DNA from 2 places in the Fodinibius salinus genome. Region 1 is predicted to be linked to the other one. Evidence: riboswitches for the same ligand, from Rfam matches in the RefSeq annotation. Region 1 holds a riboswitch; the other holds the start of a gene.
The links. Region 1 has a riboswitch for cobalamin ahead of LX73_RS01410 (ABC transporter substrate-binding protein). Riboswitches for the same ligand answer to the same signal wherever they lie in the genome.

Region 1 (3,425 bases):
AACATGCCCGGTTTTAACCGACGAGATTCATCTTTGACTGATACGGTAACCTCAAATGTTCCAGTCTCGGAATCTACCGTGGGACTAATACGCAACACTTTGCCTTCAAAAGTCTTGTTGGCTACGGCATCAACTTGTATCAGTGCCTGTTGGCCTTTTTGCAATTTTTCCATTTCATGCTCTGGAACGTTGAGGACGGCCAGGAGAGGGTCAAAATCAGTAATCTGAAAAACTTCCTGATCAGCATTGATCATATTGCCTTTTTTGATCAGGCGCTCTGAGATGACACCCGCGATGGGCGCTCGAATGTGAGTATATTTAACCTGCAGCTTGGCTAGCTCATAATCTGATTGTTGGGCCTGATATTCATACTTGGCATTTTCATATTCTTGAGCGCTGATGAGCTCTTTCTTATATAATTCTTTCTTTCGGTTAAGGTCATTTTCAAGCCGATCCATTGTTGCCTTGGCGCGCTTGGCTTCGAGCTGTAGTTGCTCATCCTCAAGTTCTGCTAATACGGTTCCTTGTTGTACAACATCTCCCTCTTCAACGTGGAGCTTGTTAACAATTCCCCGAACTTTGGATACTACCATTGCTTCTTCATCGGCTTCAAGGGTAACGGTATTGGAGTAATAAGCCGAAATATCATCGGTTTTTACGGTAGCGACTTCTACGGGTACGGTAGCTGTGGAATCTTCGTCAGCAATATTTTTGGATGATGATGTAGAACTGCACGAAGAAATGACAACTACCGAAAGCCCGACCACACTAACTACTGCCCATTGCAAAAAATATTTCATAATATTCTACGCATTTGAATTGTCAATTATTTGCAATCTAATACGCTGGCAGATTTAAAAATGTTACAAAAAATTATTTTTATGGGCGTTTAAAGCTTTAAAAGTGTGATTTTGAGTGGATTCTAAGTATTTAGGGAAGGGATAGAAAAACGCTTCTGTAAGGTATTGTTGAGGAGTGTCTCTACTGTATGAATGGCAGCCAAGAGATTTTCAGTGATATTGATAGGCGTGAACTTTTACTGGGTAATGATCCGTTCCCATGTTTTAAGTTAGCCGAATTTACAGCAAGTATTTTGAACGAATCGGTGTGCTGATCGAAATGCTACAAGCATCAACAAGTTGCTAAAGATAATAGCAAAAAATTATGTAAGGGCAAGATTATATTCGCTTTGACATCACATACAAGCATATTATTGGGGAGATTATCCTTAGGTTCACTGGTCTATCAACGGGATATCGAAATTAGCTTATCAGCGTTAATACCGTTATTATCAGAGTCACAAAAATAAATCCTAATGTACTGATTTGATACGGTTCTGAAGATCTTGTATCTGAGATTCAGTTAAAATGGGAATCCGGTGATCTATTCCGACAGCTGTCGGAATCAAGAGTCCGGAGCAGTCCCCGCTGCTGTAAGCTCTCCGCACAATTCGGTGCGCATTGAGGTTAATAAATCCACTCCTGTTTTTTAGACAGGGGGAAGGTGCTCAAAAGTAGAGTAAGCCAGAAGACCTGCCGTTGTCAATGAAGGAAAATGCTTTCGGGAGAAAAGCTGTATCCATGATTCAACGATTATCATCTTTCCTGCACGTTCGTTCATTTCTACTGGTTCTGTTTGTTGTAATAGTAGGTTGGGGATGCCAATCTGCTGATCCCCCCCAAGATAGCCAGCAATCTGCTACTGTTGATTCGGTTCGATTTAGCCATCAGGTGCACGCAAAGTATGCCGATGGATTCCAGATCAGCTACCACCAAAACTATAAGTTGCTTGAAATTCTGAAGCCGTTTCAAGATCAAGTGGACACTCTGCGTTACTCATTGGTTCCCAGAGAGATAGCTGATCAAATACAGGTCAAAAATACCGAGGAAATTGCTATCCCTGTCAGAAGTCTTATTGCCACTTCTACCACTCATCTGGGTCTTACAGAAATGCTTAACATCAATGGAATTATTACCGGCATGGTAGGTGCTGAATATGTGTACAACCGGCAAATAAGAAACAGATTTAAAGAAGGAAAAATCACCCGGTTTACCTCTGGAGAATTCAATAAAGAACAGGCTATGGCCATGCAGCCTGATTTGCTAATGATCTCAGGCGGAGAGTCTTCACAGTTCGATAATTATCGTGTGCTTATGGAATCCGGTATCGACGTAATGGTAAACTCCGAGTGGCTGGAGACTACGCCCCTGGGCAAGGCTGAATGGGTAAAAGTAATGGCTGCACTGGTTAACAAAGAAAAATTAGCAAATCAAAAATTTGGAGCGGTTGCAAAAGAGTATAACCGTTTGAAGGCCGCCACAGATACAGTAGGTCAGAAACCATTGGTCATAAATAATATGCCCTATAAAGGAGCCTGGTTTGTTTCAGGCGGAGATAGCTTTACAGCCCGATATCTGAAAGATGCCGGTGCTGACTATCCTTGGTATTCATCTAGTGAAACTGGTGGATTGCGGAAAGATTTTGAAGCCGTTTATGAAAAGGGGTTGCAGGCAGACGTTTGGTTGAATCCCGGTGCGACAACATCAAAAGAAGAAGTTCTGGCCAAAGATGCTCGGTTTAAGGATTTTAAATCCTACCAAACGGGCAGAATTTATAACAATAACCGTCGCCTGAATGAGTCGGGCGGCAATGATTTTTGGGAATCTGGCGTGGTGCATCCCGAAATACTTTTGGCCGACCTGATCAAGATTCTTCACCCTGAGTTAGTGCCCGATCACGAGTTGTATTATTATCAACAATTGGATTAACCTTTTAACTGAATAATTGATGAACGAAGACCCCATACATAACCGAAGGGGAGGTTATTCGCTATATTTTGTACTGCTAGCCACTGCGGTTGTAGTACTCTTTGTGCTTAATCTGGCACTTGGTTCGGTAGACATCCCCATCGGAGATATTGTGGCAATATTAGGTGGTGGAGAGGTAGGTAACGGGGCATGGCATAAGATTGTAATCAATATTCGTATTCCCCGGGCTGTAACAGCTATTTTGGCAGGGAGTGCGCTCTCGGTGGGAGGATTGCAGATGCAAACATTGTTTCGCAACCCGCTGGCGGGTCCTTCGGTATTGGGAATTACCGCAGGTGCCAGTTTGGGAGTAGCTATCGTAATGCTTGCTGCCGGTACAATCACCAGTATTTTTGCCATCCAACAGTTCTCGGCGCTTGGCAGCTGGTTAATCGTAGGTGCTGCCAGTGCCGGTGCCGCAGGGGTGTTGCTTCTGATCTTATTGATATCCATAAAGGTACGGGATAATGTAACCTTACTTATCATTGGACTTATGATTGGCAATATTACCATCGCCGTGGTAAGTGTTTGGCAGTATTTTAGTAGTCCGGAGCAAATTCAGGATTACCTGATTTGGACCTTTGGAAGTCTTGGCGGTGTGCCGCTCAATCAGCTGTG
Region 2 (3,425 bases), on a different contig from region 1:
TAGAGTATTCTGTTTCCTGATCATTGGAGTAAAAGTTATACATAGCTTCTATACGCTGTTTGGGATTGATATCATACCCCATCTGCCCGTAGATATTATAAACTGATGCCTGAGAAAGACCTCCTTGCCCTTGTGGATTGGTAGGAATAATATCTCCACTGGCATCCTTAAATAGTCCCTTTTCTTCAAATGATCCCTTAATATTGTAGCTTAATTTATCTGATCGACCAGAAAGTTGTTGCGAGAACCGATATCCAATGCTGTTGCTTGGTGCCGTAAGCGAGATGTTAGATCCCACCTGGCTTACTGATTGGAAGCCATTTTTCTGTGGCAGGTTGGTTATATAGTTGATAAGTCCGCCGGTAGCTCCGTTACCGTAAATTGCGGTTGCGCCTTTGATAACTTCGATACGGTGTACAGAACCAGCGTCAATAGTTTGTAGGTCTCGGCTTACCGCTCGCAAAGGAGTTGATTGTGGAATGCCGTTAACAAGGACTAAGTAGTCACGACCACGCAGATTCTGTCCCCAATTACTGCCCGATTCGGTAGATTGGGCAAAGCCCGGAACCTGTTTTGCGAGCATGTCATTTAGGTTTGAATTGATTGTAATTTGTTCACCGATTTCTTTATCACTTAAGATATTCACAGAAGCCGGTACTTCATCCAGCGATTCAATGCGGCGCGTAGCAGAAACAACGACCTCATTCATGCCCAGAATATCTTTTTCCAAATTTATAGTAAGATTTTTGGTTTCTCCTTTATCAATCGTGATATCACGTTGGATTTTTTTATATCCTATCGCAGAGATATAAAGAGTATATGATCCTGAAGGAACTTTTGGAATAGTAAACTCTCCATTTGCATCGGTAGGAGCACCTAAAGTGGTATTTTTAAGCCCTACATTGATAGCCGGTAAAGGGTTCTCATTATTGGCCTCGAGAACCGTCCCTTCAATTGTTCCAGATTGTGCAAAGGCAGAGGTAGAAAATGCAAAGAATACAAAGAGAAAAGAGAGTTGTAGCTTGGTTAAATGTTGCATCGGGTTCATATTATCTTCTAACCTATCTAGGTTGTCTTTATTTATAATTCTTATTAATGAGTTTTGTGAGGTTTAAAACGGGAAATAGGATGTATTAAGCTTGGTGAAGACCGAAAAATAAGTACCTCAAAAAACTTGATTTTATTTAGACTGCTTTTAAATAGCAGACGGTAAAACTATTTAGATCAATTCTAAATAGCAAGGAGAGTCTCTGATATTTTTTGTGGTGATGGTATCCTGTATTTTATAAAGAGTTCAGTGATTGTTGATAACCCTGTCCTTTTGTGGAAAAGTATACGTTGACAATGATATTGGTAGCTGTTTTATTGAAAATAGATTTAAAGGTGCCCCGACAACCGTCGGGGTGAAAAGGGAATCCGGTGCTTTCAAGTATTTGAAATCCGGAGCTGTTCCCGCAACTGTAATTCGATTTATTTCTTTGTTTTGACCACTGTCTCAGCCCCAAAAGAGACGGGAAGGGTAGAAGAAACGGTCGATAAGCCAGGAGACCTGCCTTTAGATCAAGTAAACGAGGCCTTCGGGAGTTAAGGTGTTGTTGAAAGGCAGGTACCGTATACCCGATTTATTGTATACTAGCATTACGCTTGAACTCTCTGCCTTCACAACGTTTTAGTTTCCCTCCTCATAATTTAAAGCTAAAACAGATCATTATGATTACGCATAATCTTGGATATCCGCGGATAGGTATCAACAGAGATTTAAAAAAAGTAGTAGAACGATATTGGAATGGAGAGATTGATAAGAGAACGTTGGACGAATCTGTCTCGTCTCTCAAAGTCATGCACTGGACCACCCAGAAAAATGCCGGCATCGATATGGTGCCTTCAAATGACTTTTCTCTTTACGATCAGGTACTTGATACAGCTATGTTGGTTGGTGCAGTGCCTGAACGCTATAAAAAGATTTTCCAAGAAGAGGATGACAAGATCTACAGCTATCCTATTGATACTTATTTTGCCATGGCCCGAGGCCTGCAGGATGAAGATCATGATATAGCAGCCATGGAGATGACTAAATGGTTTAACACTAATTACCATTATATCGTCCCTGAATTTACTCCGGATCAAGAATTTCAGTGCTTATCATCCAAAATTTTTGATGAGTACGAAGAAGCAAAATCTGTGGGTGTTATCACGAAGCCCGTACTGATTGGTCCGGTTAGCTTTTTGTTGCTGGGTAAAGAGAAAGATGCTCCGGATGATTTTCACCGTTTGGACCTTCTTGATAAGCTATTACCCGTCTATCAAAATATTTTATCTAAGCTTCAAAGTATGGGCGTAGAGTGGGTGCAAATTGAAGAACCATTTCTAGGTCTGGATATTGATGAAGACACTGAAATCGCCTTTCAGCAAGCATATCAGAAACTGGGAGAAGAGTGCTCAGAATTAAAACTGCTATTAACTACCTACTTCGAAGGTTTAGAGGATAATATAGGGCTGGCTGGCAAACTACCCGTTGACGGACTACATGTTGATCTTGTCGAAGCCCCGGACCAGTTGGGTACCATAATTGATCATCTTGATGAAGGTATATCACTCTCACTGGGTGTTATTGACGGTCGTAATATTTGGAAAACCAATCTTGAGAAAGCTGCCGAATCTATTCAACAAGCAGCGGAACAGCTTGGCAATGATAAAATCATGATTGCTCCCTCTTGTTCTCTGCTCCACTGCCCAGTGGATCTGGAACGAGAAACTGATGAAACAGCTCTGCCTGCCGAAGTAAAACGGTGGATGGCTTTTGCTAATCAAAAGTTGGATGAACTTACATTACTGAAGAACTACGCATCTGACTCATTTAGTGAGGAAGAACAACAACTATTCAAAGAGCACCAGGCCGATATCTCTGATAAAGGAAAGTCGGAGCTGGTACACAATAACAGTGTTCAACAACGCATGCAGTCACTCGATGATGAGATGCTGAAGCGTGATCATCCTTATAATGAGCGGAAAGAGCAACAGGAAGAACACCTTAATGTGCCGGGGCTATTTCCGACTACTACTATCGGCTCATTTCCACAGACCTCTGAAGTTCGTAAGTGGCGTTCCGATTTCCGAAAAGGGAAGATATCAAAAAAAGAATATGAAGAGCGGATAGAAGGTGCGATTGATGAACTCATAAACCGACAGGAAGAGATTGGGTTGGACTTGTTGGTGCATGGTGAGTTCGAACGCAATGATATGGTGGAATACTTCGGTGAACATTTTGCCGGCTTTGCCTTTACGCGTCACGGCTGGGTACAAAGCTACGGCACACGCGGTGTTAAACCTCCCATTATTTATGGTGATGTCCACCGCCCGGAGCCGGTAACCGTCCGCTGGTCTTCGTATGCTCAATCACAAACTGATAAGCCGGTGAAAGGGAT

Region 2: another riboswitch for cobalamin. It lies ahead of metE (5-methyltetrahydropteroyltriglutamate--homocysteine S-methyltransferase); the one in region 1 lies ahead of LX73_RS01410 (ABC transporter substrate-binding protein).

The regions. Positions count from the first base shown of each region.
Region 1 covers NZ_VNHY01000001.1:322,556-325,980, forward strand. Annotated here, with positions in the region: gene LX73_RS01405 (efflux RND transporter periplasmic adaptor subunit) at 1-800, opposite strand, end outside; cobalamin riboswitch at 1,315-1,554, shown strand; gene LX73_RS01410 (ABC transporter substrate-binding protein) at 1,581-2,768, shown strand; gene LX73_RS01415 (iron ABC transporter permease) at 2,788-3,425, shown strand, end outside.
Region 2 covers NZ_VNHY01000004.1:259,363-262,787, reverse strand. Annotated here, with positions in the region: gene LX73_RS11900 (TonB-dependent receptor) at 1-1,039, opposite strand, end outside; cobalamin riboswitch at 1,365-1,571, shown strand; gene metE (5-methyltetrahydropteroyltriglutamate--homocysteine S-methyltransferase) at 1,711-3,425, shown strand, end outside.